DNA from 4 places in the Klebsiella terrigena genome. Region 4 is predicted to be linked to each of the others. Evidence: predicted binding sites of a transcription regulator. Region 4 holds the regulator's gene; each other region holds the start of a gene.
The links. Region 4 encodes CRP, which controls carbon source genes, mostly activating them, when cyclic AMP is high. Its sites were predicted from a motif close to ATGTGANNNNNNTCACAT; they were not measured.

Region 1 (4,987 bases), 1.6 Mb from region 4:
CATTTTGTGAACTAAGTCGTGTGGCGCCCGCCAGGGCAGCACTCATTTAAAAATGTGCCACCACCGGCGATTGCGCATTAGGTTATCTCTGAATTTACTCTCGGTCGGCTGCTCACAAAAAAGCCCGCGCAAGGCGGGCTTAGGTGAGTGAAATCGCATCAGAACTGATAGATGATGCCGAGCGCGAACTGGTTGTCAGTCGCCGCGCCGGTGACAGCGCGATCTTTCTCGTCGAGAAGGTTGAACTTATAGGCGGTGTAGACGTTGAAGTTTTTGTTGAAATAGTACCAGGTACCGAGCTCAACGTAGTTCATGATCTCTGCATTGCCGCGCCCGTCGTTACCGAGATCCTGACCTTTCGCGTAGACGTAGCCCAGGGAAGGGCGCAGACCGAATTCGAGCTGGTACTGAACGACGGCTTCAATGCTCTGCGTTTTATTGGCGATGAGGCTATTTTCCATCGGCAGCATATTGCGGGATTCGGCATACATCATGGCAGCATAGAGGCTATTGGCATCATATTTCGCCGCGATGCTCCAGACTTCAGCCGTTTCGCCTTTGCCGTCGGCGGCCTGTTCGTCAGTTCGGTCGGAATTACCGTAGGCGGCGGCAAAGCCAAATCCGTCGAGGCTGTACTCAACGGACGCGCTGTAGCCGTCGCCGTTGGCTTTCAGACGATTGCGGTTGGTATTTTTACCCTGGTACTGAAGAGCAAAGTTCAGCCCATCTGACAGGCCGAAAAAGTCAGTATTGCGGTAGGTGGCAACGCCGTTGGCGCGGCCGGTCATAAAGTTATCGGTATGCACCAGACCGTCGCCGCCCCACTCAACCAGCATATCCGTGTAGCCTGCGGCGTCGTATACCGCTCCGTAGTTGCGGCCATAATCAAATGAACCGTAGCTGGCATATTTTAAGCCGGCAAAGGCCAGACGGGTCGCGCTGCCCTGGTCGCCCTCTGGTCTGTTAGCTTTCATATTATATTCAAACTGACCATAGCCGGTCAGCTCGCGGTTGATCTGCGTTTCACCCTTAACGCCGAACCGCGCGTAGGAGGTATCTTCAGAGTTGCGGTTGCCTTCGTCGGTATCGGTCATAATATGTTCGCCGACCATTTTGCCGTAGAAATCGACTTTATTACCGCTTTTATTATAGATTTCCGCTGCGCTCGCGGCTCCAGCCATTAATAAGGACGGCACCAGAATTGCCAGTACTTTTCTTTTCATTATATATTCCCTTTTATTTATAATTAATGTGAATGTCAAAAAATCTTTCTTAATGCAAAATAAATACTATCTGCGAAGGTTCATTTTTATTTAAATTTAAAATGTAAGTAAATTATATCTAATATTACAAAATGTTTCTTATTGATTCTTTATATTAATAAATTATCGGTTGTCGGTAAGCTATATTTCCGGGTTATTGTCTTTTATAACAATGTATTATTAGAGTGTGTGGGTGAATTCATGCTCGTGATGAAATTTCTAATGTTGATGTTTGGGCGTTACTGATGTGTTCGGCCGATAAATATCGTTTCTGTGCACAAAATAATTGCGCAAAGAGAGAAGCGGTAACGGGGAAATATTAAATCGGCGGTTAACGGGAATACCAGGGCAGGCGCGAGGGGCCATATTATTTACCGGCAGCTGGTGAGAGACGATGCGGGCGACTTCGATTGCTCGCTGAACCTCTCCGGACGTTACGGATGCCTGACGGCAAACTTCACTGTATAATGTGACTGAAATCACATTTTTGTTTCAGGTGACGTTTCGTTCCTGAGGAAAGGAGGGCAGTTAAATGGAAGAGAAAGCGAAACGGAGTCCCGGGGGCAAGCTGGCGCTATGGGCTTTTTACGCCTTCTGTGGCTATTTCCTGTGGGCGATGGTGCGCTACTGGTGGGTTGTCGGGCATATTCAGAGCGTCCCCGGAGCGGGTATTGACGGGGATCTGGGTTCAACGGCGGGCAAATGGCTGGGTGCGCTGCTGGGCTTTCTTGTCCTCGGCGTCGTCGGGTTACTCCTTGGGACAATCGCCTGGTATACGCGGCCTGATGCTGGTAGCTATGAACATCAGGATTAAAGTTGCTATGCTCGCAGCCTACCTTCTCTCAGAGGAAAGCGCATGGAACTGGTTGACTGGCAGCAACGATTTGAAGCCTGGCTGATAGGGCATCACCCGCAGGGCGACTCCGCTCACGACATTTCGCATTTTCGTCGCGTGTGGGGCACCGCCCAGCGGCTGGCCGCCAACCGGCAGGTTGACCACCTGGTGATCCTCACCGCCTGTTACTTTCATGACATTGTCAGCCTGGCAAAAAACCACCCCGACCGCAGCCGCTCGTCGGTGATGGCGGCGCAAAAGACGCAGAGTATTCTGCACTCCTCTTTTGCCGATTTTCCCGTCGACCGCTATCCTGCCGTACTCCACGCCATTGAGGCGCATAGCTTTAGCGCCGCTATTCCTCCGCTGAGCGAAGAGGCGAAGATTGTCCAGGATGCCGACCGGCTCGAGTCCCTGGGGGCGATTGGTCTGGCGCGCGTTTTCGCGGTCTCCGGGGCGCTGAATAATATCCTGTTTGATGCTGACGATCCTTTTGCCGATAGGCGCGAGCTGGATGACCGCACCTACGCGCTGGACCATTTCCAGTGCAAGCTGCTGCGCCTGCCTAAAACCATGCAAACCGCTGAAGGGAGAGCGATGGCGGAACACAACGCCCGCTTCCTGGTGCAGTTTATGGCGAAGCTCAGTTCAGAGCTGCAGGGGGACCCTACCGCGCTGGATGAGGCGGTTTTGCGCCGCTTTGACCCACAGGCTTAAAACTGCCTGCGCTATTTGTGGTAATCTCTGCGAAAATTGTCCAGCTGGTTGAGGTTATGCCGCAAAATTTATCTAAGGAAAATCCCCCGTCTTTGCCGGTAACGCAGGCCGGGGAAGACGCGCAGGCGTTATTGCGCCAGCTGATGGCAATATATGATGTGAAAACGCTGGTGGCGCAGCTGGTTGCCGTTGGGGAACAGCACTGGAGCCCGGCGATACTCAAGCGCGTCGCCACGGTGCCCCGGGCGGCCAGCCGCTTAGGCCATCGGGAGCGCGCGCATCTGGCATCGCTGCTGCCGCGGCCGCCGGCACACCATCCGAATTATGCTTTCCGCTTTGTCGATCTGTTTGCCGGTATCGGCGGCATCCGCAACGGCTTTGAAGCCATCAACGGGCAGTGCGTTTTCACCAGCGAATGGAATAAGCACGCGGTGCGCACCTACAAAGCGAACTGGTATTGCGACCCCGAGCAGCATCGCTTCAATGCCGATATCCGTGATATCACCCTCAGCCATCGTCTTGATATCAGCGATGAAGACGCCGCGCGGCACATTCGCGACACGATTCCTCAGCATGATGTGCTGCTGGCCGGCTTTCCCTGCCAGCCTTTTTCCCTCGCCGGGGTATCGAAGAAGAACGCCCTCGGACGCGCCCACGGCTTTGCCTGTGAGACGCAGGGCACGCTGTTTTTCGATGTCGTCAGGATTATAGCGGCCCGGCGGCCGCCAATCTTTGTGCTGGAGAACGTCAAAAACCTGAAGAGCCACGACAAGGGGCGAACGTTCAGCATCATCATGCAAACCCTCGACGAACTCGGCTATGAGGTCTCTGATGCCGGGCATAGCGGGGCGGACGATCCCAAGGTTATCGATGGCCGCAACTTCCTGCCACAGCACCGCGAACGCATCGTGCTGGTTGGCTTTCGTCGCGACCTGCAGCTGCACGAGGGGTTTACCCTGCGCGATATCTCCGGGCTTTACCCGGCCCAGCGCCCGACGTTTGGCGAGCTGCTCGAGCCGACGGTGGATGCCAAATTTATTCTTACTCCGGTGCTGTGGAAATACCTGTATCGCTACGCGCGTAAACACCAGGCGCTGGGCAACGGTTTCGGCTATGGGCTAGTCGACCCGCGCAACCCGCATAGCGTGGCGCGTACGCTGTCGGCTCGCTACTACAAGGATGGCGCCGAAATTCTGATCGACCGCGGCTGGGATCGCCCGCTGGGCGAGAAGGACTTTGACGATCCGCAAAACCAGCAGCGCCGTCCGCGCCGCCTCACGCCACGCGAATGCGCGCGCCTGATGGGCTTTGAGTCCCCGCAGGGATACCGCTTCCGCATTCCCGTCTCCGATACTCAGGCGTACCGCCAGTTCGGTAACTCGGTGGTGGTGCCGGTGTTTGCCGCCGTCGCCAGGCTGCTGCAGCCGCGAATTGCGCAGGCGGTGGCCCGCCGCGATCCCGAGGATGATGATGATGGACGTTCACGATAAAGCCACCCGCAGTAAAAATATGCGCGCCATCGGCACATTCGATACGGCGATAGAAAAACGACTGGCCGGACTGCTCACGCAGGCCGGTTTTTCTTTTACCGCTCAGGAGGCCACGCTGCCGGGGCGCCCGGATTTTGTGGTCAACGATTACCGCTGCGCTATCTTTACCCACGGCTGCTTCTGGCATCATCATGACTGCTACCTGTTCAAGGTGCCGGCAACCCGCACGGCGTTCTGGCTGAATAAAATCGACGGCAACGTGACGCGAGACCGGCGGGACGAGGCGCTGCTGCTTGAGCGGGGATGGCGGGTGCTGATCGTCTGGGAGTGCGCGCTACGCGGGAAGAAAAAGCTCAGCGATGAAGCGCTTAGCGAACGCCTGGAGGAGTGGATCTGCGGCGGCGGCCACCGCGCGCAGATTGATACTCAGGGAATCGGGCCGTAGCCTACTTTTCAACCTCGCAGGGCGTGGCTTCGCTGCGGGCGGGGAACAGATACTTGCCGAGCGTCACCAGCACCACCGCAAAAATAATAACGCCGAGCGCCGTCCACTCGGTCAGCGACAGGCTCTCCCCGGCGAACCCGGTGCCTAATAACACCGCGACCACCGGGTTAACGTAGGCATAGCTGGTGGCAACGGCGGGGGTGACGTTACGGATCAGGTACATGTAAGCATTAATCGC
Region 2 (4,987 bases), 360 kb from region 4:
GACAACGCTCTCTATTTCACCCGCGGCGCTCTTCTGGGGGGTGGCTTCGGCCTTTGCCGCCGCCTTCTACACCACCTATCCGTCAACGCTTATCGCCCGCTACGGCACCCTGCCGATCGTCGGCTGGAGCATGCTGCTCGGCGGGGCGATGCTGCTGCCGTTCTACGGCGGCCAGGGCAGCAACTTTGTGGTCAACGGCCCCCTGCTGCTGGCCTTCTTTTATCTGGTGGTGATCGGCACTTCGCTGACCTTCAGCCTTTATCTGAACGGCGCGCAGATGATTGGCGGCGCGAAGGCGGGGATCCTCAGCTGCGCCGAGCCGCTGAGCAGCGCCCTGCTCTCTTTGCTGCTGCTGGGCATCACCTTTACGCTGCCGGACTGGCTCGGCACGCTGCTGATCCTGTCATCGGTGGTGCTGATAGCCTTGGATTCACGGCGGCGCGTTCGGGCAGCATAGAAAAGCAATTTACTGATTTTAAACAATTTATAATCCAGATGATTTGCGTGTTTTGCGCACTACGCATATAGTTTGGTATCACCCTTGAAGGAGAAGCGCCATGAAAGCGTGTTGGATGTTGTGCCTGGTCAGCGCCCTCAGCGCCTCGGCTGCGTGGGCCGAATCGCCGCTACAAAGCCTGCAGTTCGAGCAGCAAAAACAGCTGGTATTAAAAGCGGTGAAGGAAAAATGCACCCCGGCGGCAACGCTTAGCGATAACGACTTTGCCAATAAGGTTCTCGCCTCGAAAGAGAATCAAACCTACGTGCGTGAGGCAACCCTGGCAAAAGAGCGTAATAACCAGAAGAACTACCAGGCGGCGATCGACAAGATTACCTGCCCGGCGCAGTGATCCCGCCTGCGACGCGGCCAGCAGGCCGCCCGCCGCGCAAATAAAAATACCTGTCAGTTACGCCACTGGCAGGTATTTTTTTGACTTCATCATGGCCTCGCGGCTGTGTGCGCCCGCGCGCGGGCCAGCTTAGATTTTCGGAATAATAAGATCCCCGCGCAGCATGCTGCCGCCCAGCATTTGCGTCTTTTCCGTCAGCCAGCTGACGATCCGCATCGCCATCACATCCATCGAGTACTCAATCGCCGGAATGGTCGGAATACCCGGCAGCTGTAGCGAGCCGGCCAGGCTAAAGACCATCACCTTTTCCGGCACCGCGCGGCTGAACGCCTGCAGCTGCGGGACAACCCGCTGCGCCTGCTGCTCGTCCGCAACCAGCAGCGCATTGAAGTTCAACGTCGTCGCGTTGCTCACCAGCTCCTGCACCGCCACCGACGGCGAAGTGCTGTCGAGGAATACCAGGTTGCGATTAAACGGCAGGAAATTTTTCTCCAGCGCATGCTTGTAGCCCAGCAGCACCTGATCGGCAAAGCCGCTCCCCTCGGGATGGATGAGCGCAATCTGGCGTCGCCCCTGGCTAATCAAATAGTTACAGGCAGTTTCCGCGGCAAAAGCGTGGTCAAACTGAATGCTGTTCGCCCCTTCGCTCTCGAGGCAGTCAATCAGCGCCACGTCCGGCCGGTCAATATTCAGCGGGAAGCGGGCGCCAATAATCAGGATATCGTCGCACAGGCCGCAGCTGAGCTCTTCGAGCGAGTTCATCACCCCGTCGCGGGTGTTGGCGAAGCGCAGCAGCAGATGCTTTTGATGCTGACTCAGCTGTTTTTCCAGGGCATACAGATAGCTGGTGGTTTGATTGATATTATCCTGGGCGCAAATCACCCCGATGCAGCCCGTGCTCTGGCTGAACAATGATTGGGCAATCATATTTGGCCGGTAATTGAGCTCTTCCGCCGCCTGCAGTACCGCCTGACGACTGGCCTCTTTGACGCCGCGAGAGCCGCTCAGCACGCGTGAAACTGTGGCCTTTGAGACGCCAGCTAACCGTGATACATCGTTGATTGTAGACATCTTTCTCCCCTGACAGGGTCGGGCCGATCCCTGTAAATCTTTAGACCTGAATCGCTTCAATAGTAACCAACGGCAGTATATCCGTTTCCTTTTTTATTTGGAAACCGATTTTCCGTTTCATGGAAAATCATCGCAAAAACCACGGAATTATGTGAGCCGAATCTAATTAATCAGCCCCGTACACGGTAGATCTTGACGGTTATCACAGTTCTGTTTTTTATAAATGGAAACCGGTTTCCGTCTGATATCAAATCATCCACGCAATAACTTTTTACATATTGAGGATGAGTGTCGATGTACAAGATTATGCTGTGCTGCTCTGCGGGAATGTCCACCAGTCTGCTGGTCAGGAAGATGGTCGATGAGGCGAAGGAACGTAACCTGCCTGTGCAGATAGACGCCTACGGCGTTTCCGAATTTGACATGCAGTTTCCGCAATACCAGGTGGTTCTGCTCGGACCCCAGGTAAAATACATGCTGAAAACATTATCTGAGAAAGCCGCTTCCCTGAATATTCCGGTCCAGCCGATAAACGCCATGGACTACGGAATGCAGCGGGGAGATAACGTCCTGGATTATGCTCTGTCGCTGATAGCAGCGGCGCATTAAGAGGTGTGCAAATGAGTTCTCTGTATCAGTCCATGATTGCCGTGATCGAGCAATCTATTACTCCGCTGGCAGGACGCCTTGGGCAGCAGAAATACGTTATCGCCATCCGCGATGGCTTCACTGCCGCATTGCCGTTTATGATCATCGGCTCTTTCATGCTGGTATTTATCTTTCCTCCTTTTTCACCCGACACCACCAACGGTTTTGCCCGCGGCTGGCTGGATTTCTCACAGCAGTATCGTGAGCAGCTGATGCTGCCGTTTAACCTGAGCATGGGGGTCATGACCTTCTTTATTTCCGTCGGCATTGGCGCCAGCCTCGGCCGCCAGTTTCAGCTCGACCCGGTGATGTCCGGCCTGCTGGCCTTTATGGCCTTTCTGCTGGTCGCGGCACCCTACGCTGACGGCAAAATTTCCACCCAGTATCTGTCAGGCCAGGGGATCTTCACCGCCTTAATTACCGCCATCTACTCCACCCGCGTTTACGCATGGCTGAAGCAGAATAATATTACTATCCGCCTGCCGAAAGAGGTGCCCACCGGCGTCGCGCGCTCGTTCGAAATCCTGATCCCGGTGCTGGTGGTGATCGGGACGCTGCATCCGCTGAACCTGTTTATCGAAGCGCAGACCGGTATGATCCTGCCGCAGGCGATTATGCATCTGCTGGAGCCGCTGGTGTCGGCCTCCGACTCCCTGCCGGCAATCCTGCTCTCCGTGCTGATGTGCCAGATTTTCTGGTTCGCCGGGATCCACGGCTCGCTGATTGTGACCGGGATTATGAACCCGTTCTGGATGGCGAACCTGTCGGCAAACCAGGCGGCACTGGCCGCTGGCGCCGCGCTACCGCACGTTTATCTGCAGGGCTTCTGGGACCACTATCTGCTGATTGGCGGCGTGGGCTCGACGCTTCCGCTGGCATTCCTGCTGCTGCGCAGCCGCGTGGCGCACCTGCGGACCATCGGCAAAATGGGCATCGTGCCAAGCTTCTTCAACATTAACGAACCGATTCTGTTCGGGGCGCCGATTATCATGAACCCGATGATGTTTATCCCGTTCGTGTTCGTGCCGATGATCAACGCAGTGCTGGCCTACGGCGCAACCCGTCTCGGCTGGCTGACGCAGGTGGTCTCGCTGACGCCGTGGACCACGCCAGCCCCTATCGGCGCCTCCTGGGCCGCCAACTGGACCCTGAGCCCGGTGGTGATGTGCGTCATTTGCATGGTGATGTCAGCCGTCATTTACCTGCCATTCCTCCGCGCCTATGAACGCTCATTAATGAAAACTGAAGTCGAAAAAGCCAAAGCTGCCGTTCCGGTTGCTGAAACAGTCAGTCAGTAATAGTCGGGAAATACGCTCTTAGCTGTATTTCCCGGAGCGTCCGATAAAAATAACACCGTCATCAGGAATTATGCGGAAAAGGGATTTTCGCCGTACGCTTTAAATAATAAAGTTAATGATCTCAGGAACTATTATGATTGAATTAGAAGATGCGGTAATGGAAATTATCGTGAATGCGGGACAGTCACGCTCATTATGTTTCGAAGCGATTCATGCTGCCCGCCACGGTAATATTGATGAAGCTAAACTGCTCCTTAATGAAGCCGACGGCTACGCCCGCCGGGCGCACCAGATGCAGACCCAGCTTATCGAGCAGGATGCGGGCGAGGCGCGCCAGCCGATGACGCTGATTATGGTCCACGCGCAGGACCATCTGATGAATTCGCTGCTGGCTCGCGAGTTTTCACAGGAAATTATTCACTTATACCAACGTTAATATATAAACGTCATCCTCTAACTCACCCCTTATATTAATCGGGGCGGGATGGTTATTATCTTAATATATAAATTATTACCAGCGAGATAATTATGAATAATGTAAAAATGCTGCCATTAGCCATGGCGGTCGTTGCCGCACTGTGCCCAATTTCTGTATTAGCGCAAGATTTTACTCAGCAACAAATAGATGCCATTGTGGCGAAAGCCGTGGATAAAGCGCTGGCCGACCGTCAGGCTAAAATGGATGCCGCCGCTGCGAAGAAGGTGGATCTGGAAACCAACCCGCAAACCGCCGCAGCCACGCCGGATATGGCTATTCCATTCGGCCTGAAGTTTAGCGGCTACGCCCGCTACGGCGCCCAGTTCCAGACCGGCGATCAGAAGTTCGTCGGCGTCGACGGCTCCTACAACGGCGCGTCGGCCATCGGCCGTCTCGGCAACGAAGGTAACGGCGGCGAATTCCAGATAACCAAAGCCTTTAAGAGCAGCCAGGGCGCTATCTGGGATATTAACGTTATGTTCGACCACTGGAGCGACGAAGTTAACCTGAAAAAGGCTTACGTCGGCGTCACTAACGTCCTCGAATCAAACCCCAACGCCTACATCTGGGCCGGTCGCGACTTCCACCAGCGTCCGCAGCAGGGGATCAACGACTACTTCTGGATGAACCACGACGGCCAGGGC
Region 3 (4,987 bases), 490 kb from region 4:
TTTCAGTGCCGACATTCACCTTGTTGATGCCTTCAGTGACGGCCAAACGCATATCCTCATCGCTGACGCCGGTGCCGCCGTGCAGCACTAACGGCACGCCGGTCGCGACGCTAATCTCTTTCAGCCGCTGGTGCTGGATTTGTGCCTTACCGGTATACAGGCCGTGCACCGTGCCCACGGAAACCGCCAGCATATCCACCCTCGTCTCCCCAACAAAGCGTTTGGCATCTTCCACCGTGGTGAAGCAGATATCTTCCGCGGCAACGGCTTTGCCATCTTCCGAGCCGCCGATCGCCCCCAGCTCTCCTTCTACCGTAATATTCCGCGGGCGCGCCATCTCCACCACGATGCGGGTATTGCCGATATTCTCTTCCAGATCCAGATGCGAGCCGTCGTACATCACTGATGAAAATCCGGCATCCATGGCCGTTTCAATGGCGCTAATATCAGAGCAGTGATCCAGATGCAGGCAGGTCGGCACGTTTTCACTTTCCGCTAATGAACGAACCGCATCCACCAGTAAACGATAGCCGAGATATTCAGCCGTCCCGGTAGAGATTTGAATCATTAACGGGCTATGGCTTTGTTGCGCCGCTTTGAAAAATGCCGGCAGCATTTCAATACAATGCAAATTAAATGAGCCAATGGCCTTAAAATTTCTTTCCTGCGCAATTTTCAGAATAGCGTTGAAGTTATACAGACTCATGAACATTTTCCCCTTTCGGCTTCGCTGATTTACCGTTTACGAACCATGCCAGTGCGGCAACAAAAACAATGAACAGGGCGACAAATAGCCAGTTATTCTGGAAGGCGTGGCCTAATACCAAACCGGAACTAATGACGTCCGAATCGCTGAAGGTGACGCCGGTAAAGCCGTAGCTTTCCAACATCGGCACTAAAATAGCGGGCAGGAAGGTGATAAACAGGCCGTGGATCACGCCGCCAATCATCGCCCCACGGCGGCCGCCCAGCGCGTTGCCGAACACGCCCGCCGTCCCCCCGGCAAAAAAGTTGGTTAACAGGCCAGGCAGGATCATCGCCAGGCCAAACATGGGAAATACCAGCATGCCGATGATGGAGCCGACGGTGGTCGCCAGGAAGCCGACGATCACCGCGTTGGGCGCATAGGGAAACAGCACCGGGCAATCCAGCGCGGGCTTTGCGTCCGGGACAATGCGCATCGCAATCCCGCGAAATGCCGGAACCAGCTCGTTAAGCAATAAGCGCACGCCGCTGTAGAGAACGAATACCCCCGCCACAAACTGAATGGACTGCATAAAGGCGTACATCAGGTAGTTAATGCCGTTGGAGAACTGCGCGATATATTCCGGGCCCGCCGCAACCGCGGGAATGAGGTACATCGGCACCATCACTACCGCCATCGCGAGATAGGTGTCCTGAAGAAACTTAAAGTTGTCCGGTAACTCCAGATCTTCCGTTGAACGAGACCCTTTACCCACCACTTTAGCCACCGCTGCCTGCACCAGATAGCCGATAGTGCAGAAATGCCCCAGCGCCACGTCATCGGAACCGGTGATGCGCCTGACCACCGGCTGCGCCAGAGCGGGCATCAGTACCGCCATCACGCCGCCGAAAATACCGCCGGTTAAAATCAGCGGAAGCCCGGTCAGCCCGGCTTTAAAGCCAATCACCGCGCCGATAGTCGCCATCCACAGCAGCGCCTGGCCGGTCAGGAAGATATATTTGAGCGGCGTTAGGCGGGCGATAATGATGTTGACGGCAAAAATCACCATCAGGGTCAGCGCAACTTCGGAGCCTAATTCACGGTTGGCTAATCCGGCAATGGCGGCGACATCGGTAATGTAGCCTTTCATGCCAAATCCCTGCGTGAAAATATCGTTAAGGAACGTTAGCGTGGCGACAATAATGTTGATCCCGGCCATCATAATTAAGAAACCGAGTAGCGTTTTAAACGTCCCTTCCGCCGTTTTACCCGCTGATTTTTTTTGCAGAATCAGGCCCAGCATCGCAATAAATGCAATTAATATCGATGCCTGGCCGAGTAAATCTTTGACGATAAACTCTACAAAGCTATTCATAGTCCGCTACCTTCAGGTTACGTTCTTTTAAGAATGCGACGATCTTCGCTTCAATCTCGTCTTTATCCGTCAGCTTATGCAGTACCACCACGCGTTTAATTTCCTCTTCACTGGCATCTGCCGTTAATATATCGGCAAAGGTTTTTTGCGTCAGAATCATATCTGATTTAAACGCCCCGGCTTCGGAAATAGTGGTATGTTCAATCTGCGCTGGAATCTCCAGTTTCTTTAAAACAGCCTTCGCCGTCATTTCAATAGCAAAGCTTGAACCGAGGCCGCAGCCACATACGCATAGAATTTTCAGCATGTAGGGTCTCCTCAAATTATATTGAGTTTTTTGGCAAGTTTATAATGATGTCCTTCAGTGTCGACCAGACGTTTTTTCATACTAACTAAATCAATCGGAATAGGTTTATTACTTGAATTAATTATAATGGCTTTATTTTTCATCCCTGACTGAATGCAGCGAACCACTTCACTGGCCATAATAGTGCCCTGATAAATTTCTTCGCAGGTCGGATCGCCATTGCGCAAACCGTAGCCAACGATAGTTTTACGAATACGCACGCCAATTTGCGGTTCGAGCTGCTTAATCATGGTATCAATGGCTCCCTGAAATCCGGGAGAGTACTCCCTGGTGTAGCCTTCAGAGCACAGGATCACCACGCTATTCTGCTGTGTCAGCTTATGCTTCACCCGCTCGGCCAGCGCTTCCAACGGCAGCTGCGATTCCGGGATCAGGGCGATATCGGCGTTACTTTTTATCGCGGATTGCAACGTTAACTCTCCACAATAACCTCCCAGAATTTCGACCATAAATACGCGGCCCGGTAATGCTCTTCCAGTATTTCTTAAGCGGGAAACTTCTTTAATAATCTGCTCGCAGGCGGTGGAGAAACCAATCGTATAATCACTCCCGTACACATCATTATCGATAGTCATCCCGACGCCAAAACAGTTAATATCAAATTCGCTCAGCGTATTGAGAAACTGCAGGCTACCATCACCGCCGGCCATAATCAGCACATCAATGCGCAGTGATTTAATTTTTTTGGCTATTGTTTCATATTCACTACGCAGCAACCGACGACTGGTGCGCCCGGAGGTAATGATCGGAATAGAGGCAATGGAGAAATCGACCAGATCGCGCCAGGCGACCTCATGATGATTTTTATCCAACAGCCCGGGTATTCCACCATTAAAAATGGTGATATCGGCATTCGCCAGTCTGGCAACCTGGAATATAAAATTATTAATTCCAGAAACATCACCACCGCTAATAACAATGCCAATTTTCATTGCCTACCTCCGCTGTTTTGCTTGCCCACATTTTTCCCTGAGTTCAAGGGCGTTATTTGCAGTACAGATCACAATATGCTGATAAATCTCTGCCAGCCTAATATTGACAGTGGGTTTATTAGCTCGTTTTTTGTGATCAACATCTGTTTTATAAAATGAGATCGTCTTAACAGTTATTTCTTTATTTTCTTTAAGATCATTAGGTTGCTTGAGGAGATAACTGTGCGGGCGGGCTGCCCATTTTCATCCCTAAATCCAGCGATGATGAAAAGGCGGAAATGTGATAAATAGCGCATTTTTTGCGTCAGGAAGCGCGCAGCCGGCATCGGGACATCCATCTCGATAATATCGGCGAATTAAAAAACCAGATTAAAGCGATGTGCGCCAGCGCCGGCAGCGATAATCGCGAGGGTGAGGTCATCACGCTCCGCGGCCCCGTGTCCGGCGGCGAAATAATCCGTATTGCCGCCAATGCGGATGATGGCGTGCTGAGCACCAGCCAGCTTCTGCCAAAGGCGATGAGCGATGAGCGATGAGCGATGAGCGATGAGCGATGAGCGATGAGCGATGAGCGATGAGCGATGCGATGAGGTTATTTTTCGCGACTTTTGCCACAGCGGGAACCTTTTATTGTCAACTATTCAACGTCCTGCAATAAACCGGACCTCCATGCTAAAAAATTTAATTAACAACTACATAATGATTTATCAGACACAAAAAAAGCGCCCTGAGGCGCTCTTTCAACAGTAGCTCTTAAGCTTATTTATTCAGTTCCGCCGTCATATGCACGCGGTTACCGGTAAAGGCTTCGGTAATTTTATAAGATGATGCGCCAGCAGCCTGGGCCTGAGCGGCAATTTTCGCTTCAGCACCGTCCATGGTTGCGGCGGTGGCGGTCACGCTTTCAGCAGCGAAAGAACCAAAAGAAGCGGCCAGAGCAATAACTGCGACAAAAGTTTTGACGTTTTTCATGAGATAAATCCTTCAGTAAGTTGTTTGGGTAAGGCGTTGTGCCTTGATGAGATAAATAATAGACCTCACATCCCATAACAAAAAGCGGAAGGATTTGTTCACATCATTCAAAAAAATTGATTGTATTTTAACCCGCAATAATCCGCTGCGGGTGGGTATAAATCGTCGCTCTGCCCGGCTTGCAAAAACCGACCAGCGTCAGGTTGCAGCGTTCCGCGACCTCAACCGCCAGCGCGGTCGCGGCGGAGACCGCAAACAGGATTTCCACGCCGCACATGGCCGCCTTCTGCACCATCTCGTAGCTGGCCCGGCTGGAGACCAGCGCTGCGCCGTTCTGCCAGTCGTTTCCCTCCTCCACGCGCCGTCCGAGCAGCTTGTCGAGAGCGACGTGACGCCCAACGTCTTCATGCCCGCCCGCCAGCTGGCCCGACGGACGAACCCAGGCGGCCGCGTGGGTGCACCCGGTGATGCGGCCGATGGGCTGCACGTCGTTAAGGTGCTCCAGCGCGCGATCGAGGTTCGCGAGGTTGAAGGTTTGCGTAAACGGCAGCGGGCGCACCGGCCTGCCGATATCGTTTAGCTGCTCCACGCCGCATACTCCGCAGCCGGTGCGTCCCGCCAGCGCGCGGCGGCGCTCTTTCAGCCCCATAAACCGG
Region 4 (4,987 bases):
GGCCAGATCCGGCGTCAGCATATTGTGCTCGCGGGCCAGCGTGGTCATGGCGTTGATATGCTCGACAATAAACTGGCTATGGGTGACCCATAGCTTCATATCGTCAAGATATTGCGAGTTAAAGCCGGGCTCCTGCATCGCCTGATTCAGCGAGTTATACAGCGAGTTGTGTGCCTGGTTGACGCGCATCCGCCGATAGGCCAGCGCCGGCGCCTGGTGATCGTCGCTGAGAATAAGGCGGATGGCCTCCTGGTCCGCCTCCAGCGCGTCGTGGGCGTTTTTACGCAGCAGGCCGCTTTGCCACTGTGGCCACAGCCATACCATCCCGCCGAAGGCAATCAGACACCCGATAAGCGTATCGATAAGCCTGGCGACAATAAACTGCTCGCCGTTAAGCGTCAGCAGCTGCAGGGTATAAACCGCCGTGACGGTAAAGCCCACCATCGCCCAGCCGTAGCTCTTGCGAATAATCAGATAGCTCAACAGCGTGATAATTAGCATCGCGGTCAGCGTATAGCCCTCAGGGACGTGAAAGTGCAGCGTCAGTCCGGCAATCACCAGGCCGGCGAGGGTCCCTGCCGCCCGGTGGACGATGCGGACCCGCGTTGCGCCGTAGCCGTTCTGGGTGACGAAAAGCACCGTCATCAGGATCCAGTAGGGTTTGGGCAGGTTTAGCGCACTGCCCATCAGGCTCGCGGCGGTGAGCATCACGCAGATCCGGGCGGCGTTGCGTAAAGCCGGCGATTTGTAAGAGAGATAGTTTTTCAGCGCAGGCAGTAGCGGCAGGCGCCGTTCCTTATCGGCCATCAGGTTACGTGGGTACAGCGGACGCTGGGTGCGCAGCACCCGGGCAAGGCGGCTGAAGTGCCATGCGCAGAATTGCCCGACCGGGTTGTCGGGGTGCTGAGAGGCAATCTTCTCCAGGGCGCCGATCTGCTTATCCATGTTAAAGCGCTGCGGATAGCGGTGGTAGAGGATGTCATCCGCCAGCACCCTTAGCCGCGCGGCGACGGTTTGCGCATTCCAGCGGATTACCGCTTCCGCGTGGCTGCGTTCGACCAGCTTCTGCACCTCTTCCGGCTGATGCAGGCTGACGGAAATATGTTCCTGCAGATCGAGGGCAACCTGAAACGCCCGCAGCAGGCGCTTATGGTCGCTACGCTGATTGGCCGCCAGCATATGCATCTGCTGGTAGCACTGGGTGATCAGGTCGACGACCTTTTGCTGACGGGTCAGCAGCGGAGGCAGCGAGGTTGCCGGGTCGATATGCTGGGTCAGCAGGCTGTATTTGGCTTCACAATAGTTGGCCAGCTCCCGGTAGAGCAGGCTTAGCGATTCGCGCAGCGGCTGCTCGCGCCACAGCCAAAACCAGAACCAGTTGAATAGCCCGTACCACAGCGTGCCAAGCGCGTAGATCAGCAGCGGTTCCCAGATCGGCATATTGCCGGCGAGGCTCAGAGTAAAGATGGCGGCAATCAGCGAGGCGGGCAGCAGCCTCGCGTGCAGCGAGCTGATTTCTGCCGTGACGCCAAGGAGCAGGGTCAGGCCGCTGAGAATTAAAGGGAGCGGGATATCGTGCTGGAGAAGGAGCTGAACGATCAGGCTGCAGCCGGCAAAGAGCGAGCCGCCAATAATCAGGCGTTTAAAGAAGCGCTTATGCGGTGTATCAAGACCGGCGACGTTGCAGCATGCGGGAACCAGCGAGAACAGCAGACCCTGCTGCAGATGGCCGAGAAGGAGGCCTATTGCGACCGGCAAACACAGCACCAGCGTTTGCCGCAGTGCGTAGTTGACTTCCGGGTGGTAAATCAGCCTGCGCCACATAGAGGGAAAACAAAAACGGCGTGTTGCAGGAGCAACACGCCGTTTTATCAGCTTAACGCGTGCCGTAGACGACGATAGTTTTACCGTGTGCGGAGATCAGATTTTGATCTTCCAGCATCTTCAGAATACGGCCAACGGTTTCACGTGAACAGCCGACGATCTGACCGATTTCCTGACGGGTAATTTTGATTTGCATACCGTCCGGGTGGGTCATGGCGTCAGGTTGTTTTGCCAGGTTCAGCAACGTCTGGGCGATACGGCCGGTGACGTCGAGGAAGGCAAGGTTACCGACTTTCTCAGAGGTAACCTGCAGACGGCGGGCCATCTGCGACGAGAGACGCATCAGAATATCCGGGTTAACCTGGATTAGCTGACGGAATTTTTTATAGGAGATTTCGGCCACTTCACATGCGGTTTTCGCACGTACCCAGGCGCTACGCTCCTGGCCTTCTTCAAACAAGCCTAATTCACCGATGAAATCGCCCTGGTTGAGGTAAGAGAGAATCATCTCTTTACCTTCTTCATCCTTGATGAGCACAGCCACAGAGCCTTTGACGATGTAGTACAACGTTTCTGCTTTTTCACCCTGGTGGATCAGCGTGCTTTTAGATGGGTACTTATGAATGTGGCAATGAGACAAGAACCATTCGAGGGTAGGGTCTGTTTGCGGTTTGCCAAGCACCATGCGCGGTTATCCTCTGTTATAAGCTATCTCCGGGTGCCGACACTACACGGCATCCGGGCATGCAATCGTATTGTTTCCCTATGCCTGGGAAGCTGGCTGGTGATTTTTCTTCAGCCTGTAATGTGAATTCCTCTGCATACATGCAGTACATCAATGTAATACTGTAGCATCCTGACTGTTTTAGCATAGCTTTTGCCGCGTGTCTCCTGGTGTCTCGCTTCAGCATGATGCAGGTCGCCTTCCGTTGCGAGATTTGTTATGTACGTGTAATCTGTCAGGAAAATTGCAACCTTGGAGTTAAATTTTATGCAAGCTCGTGTGAAATGGGTGGAAGGGTTAACCTTCATCGGTGAGTCGGCTTCCGGCCACCAGATTTTGATGGACGGTAACTCCGGGGATAAAGCGCCGAGTCCGATGGAAATGGTGCTGATGGCCGCCGGCGGCTGTAGCGCCATCGACGTGGTCTCAATTTTGCAGAAAGGACGTCACGATGTGACCAACTGTGAGGTGAAGCTGACCTCAGAGCGTCGGGAAGAGGCGCCGCGCCTGTTTACCCACATCAACCTGCACTTTATCGTGACCGGCCGCGAGCTGAAGGATGCGGTCGTTTCGCGAGCGGTAGACCTGTCGGCGGAGAAATACTGCTCGGTGGCGCTGATGCTGCAAAAAGCGGTAAATATCACGCATTCGTACGAAGTTATCGAGGGCTAAGCCGGAAGGCCAGCCCGTGGCCCCGGTTTGCGTCGTGCAGCCGGGGTGTTTACCGGCTTAACCGATCTTTTTCCCTGCCATCAGCCGTTCAACCAGCGGCGCCATGATCAGCTCCATCGCCAGCCCCATTTTGCCGCCCGGTACCACCAGCGTATTGATATGCGAGATAAACGACCCTTGCAGCATCGCCAGCAGCCACGGGAAGTCGATATCCTGCAGGTTGCGGAAGTGGATCACCACAAAGCTTTCATCCAGCGAGGGAATACCTTTAGCGGCGAAGGGGTTCGACGTATCAACGGTGGGAACCCGCTGGAAGTTGATATGGGTACGCGAGAACTGCGGGGTGATGAAGTTAATATAATCTTCCATTGAGCGGACGACCGAATCCATCACCGCTTCGCGAGAGTGCCCGCGCTCGCTGGTATCGCGGATGAGCTTCTGGATCCACTCCAGGTTGACGATGGGCACGACGCCCACCAGCAGGTCGACATTGTGCGCCACGTTGTGCTGCGGGGTGACAACGCCGCCGTGTAGCCCTTCGTAAAACAGGACGTCGGTCGGCTCCGGCAGCGGCTGCCAGGGCGTGAAGGTGCCCGGTACCTGATTCCACGGCACGGCCTCGTCATAGGTATGCAGATATTTTCTCGACTGGCCGGTTCCGCTGCGTCCGTACTCGAGGAAGGTGTTTTCCAGCAGGCCGAAGTCGTTTGCTTCCGGGCCAAAATAGCTGATGTGCTTCCCCTGATCCCGCGCTTTGCGGATCGCCATGTCCATTTCCGGGCGGGTGTAGCGATGGAAGCTATCGCCCTCGACTTCGGCGGCACGCAGGTTCAGCTGGGCGAAGATTTTGCGAAAGGCGAGGCTGGTGGTGGTGGTTCCCGCGCCGCTGGAGCCCGTGACGGCAATCACCGGATGTTTGGCAGACATATCAACTCCCAGATTAAACGATGGTGTGGCGCCGCCTTAGCCGTGGAACTGCTTGCGGGGCATGATGTTGACCGTCTCGTGCAGCTCTGACCACACCAGTACGGCTTCTCCGCTTTTCAGCTGCTGTTTTACATCGGCGACCTTATCGGCCAGCGAGCGTTCATGTTCACCATAATCGGTGCCTTCGCGCAACACAAAGGTTTCAATCAGGTTATCCAGCGTTTCGGGATCCAGATCCTGCCAGGGAATAATCATTTTTTTCCTTCCAGCCAGCGCGTTAGCCAGTCCGGGATCCGTCTTTCCAGCCACATCTCAGGCCTGCGCAGCGTGCCGCCGACAAACCCGACGTGCCCGCCCTGTTCGGTCAGCTGGTACTCGACGTTGGCCGGTAGCTGCTCCTGCGGCGGAATGGAATGATGGTCCATGAACGGATCGTCTTTCGCGTGAATGATCAGCGTGGGTTTCGTGATATCGCTCAGACGCGGCATCGCGCTGCACTGGCGATAGTAGTCCAGCGCATCGGCAAAGCCGTGAATTTTGGCGGTGATGGTATCGTCAAACTCGCGAATGCGCCGCATGCCTTTGAGCTGGCGTAAATCAACCGGCAGAGAGCCCGGGTAGGCTTTCAGCTTGCGCGCGGCGTTCGCTTTTAACAGGTTCAGCAGATAGCGCTGGTAGACGCGGGAGAAGCCTTTATCCATATGGTAGCTGCAGGCCTCCAGCATGAACGGGGCCGACACGATGACCGCCGCGTCGAGCGGGACGCTGTCGCCCTCGTTTGCCAGCAGGCAGCCGAGCATATTGCCGCCCAGCGAATAGCCTACGGCGGCCGTGGGCGCG

Region 1: a site for CRP is predicted at 1,730-1,747, ahead of drpB (cell division protein DrpB). Genes of this name have one in related genera too.
Region 2: a site for CRP is predicted at 2,069-2,086, ahead of HCK03_RS00230 (PTS sugar transporter subunit IIB). Genes of this name have one in related genera too.
Region 3: a site for CRP is predicted at 3,638-3,655, ahead of HCK03_RS25825 (6-phosphofructokinase). Genes of this name have one in related genera too.

What each region holds. Positions count from the first base shown of each region.
Region 1 is NZ_CP050508.1:2,008,060-2,013,046, forward strand. It holds gene HCK03_RS09410 (porin) at 159-1,223, opposite strand; gene drpB (cell division protein DrpB) at 1,795-2,076, shown strand; gene HCK03_RS09420 (phosphohydrolase) at 2,119-2,814, shown strand; gene HCK03_RS09425 (DNA cytosine methyltransferase) at 2,871-4,304, shown strand; gene HCK03_RS09430 (very short patch repair endonuclease) at 4,285-4,749, shown strand; gene yedA (drug/metabolite exporter YedA) at 4,751-4,987, opposite strand, start outside.
Region 2 is NZ_CP050508.1:45,879-50,865, reverse strand. It holds gene HCK03_RS00245 (EamA family transporter) at 1-457, shown strand, start outside; gene HCK03_RS00240 (YicS family protein) at 558-848, shown strand; gene HCK03_RS00235 (LacI family DNA-binding transcriptional regulator) at 978-1,919, opposite strand; gene HCK03_RS00230 (PTS sugar transporter subunit IIB) at 2,214-2,528, shown strand; gene HCK03_RS00225 (PTS sugar transporter subunit IIC) at 2,540-3,865, shown strand; gene HCK03_RS00220 (PTS lactose/cellobiose transporter subunit IIA) at 3,999-4,301, shown strand; gene HCK03_RS00215 (carbohydrate porin) at 4,394-4,987, shown strand, end outside.
Region 3 is NZ_CP050508.1:5,509,346-5,514,332, forward strand. It holds gene HCK03_RS25810 (class II fructose-bisphosphate aldolase) at 1-706, opposite strand, end outside; gene HCK03_RS25815 (PTS sugar transporter subunit IIC) at 693-2,060, opposite strand; gene HCK03_RS25820 (PTS sugar transporter subunit IIB) at 2,053-2,367, opposite strand; gene HCK03_RS25825 (6-phosphofructokinase) at 2,379-3,359, opposite strand; gene HCK03_RS25830 (hypothetical protein) at 3,659-3,895, shown strand; gene HCK03_RS25835 (YdgH/BhsA/McbA-like domain containing protein) at 4,119-4,331, opposite strand; gene fdhD (formate dehydrogenase accessory sulfurtransferase FdhD) at 4,459-4,987, opposite strand, start outside.
Region 4 is NZ_CP050508.1:401,739-406,725, forward strand. It holds gene HCK03_RS01805 (YccS/YhfK family putative transporter) at 1-1,824, opposite strand, end outside; gene crp (cAMP-activated global transcriptional regulator CRP) at 1,877-2,509, opposite strand; gene HCK03_RS01815 (OsmC family protein) at 2,816-3,220, shown strand; gene HCK03_RS01820 (phosphoribulokinase) at 3,278-4,147, opposite strand; gene HCK03_RS01825 (YheU family protein) at 4,184-4,402, opposite strand; gene HCK03_RS01830 (hydrolase) at 4,399-4,987, opposite strand, start outside.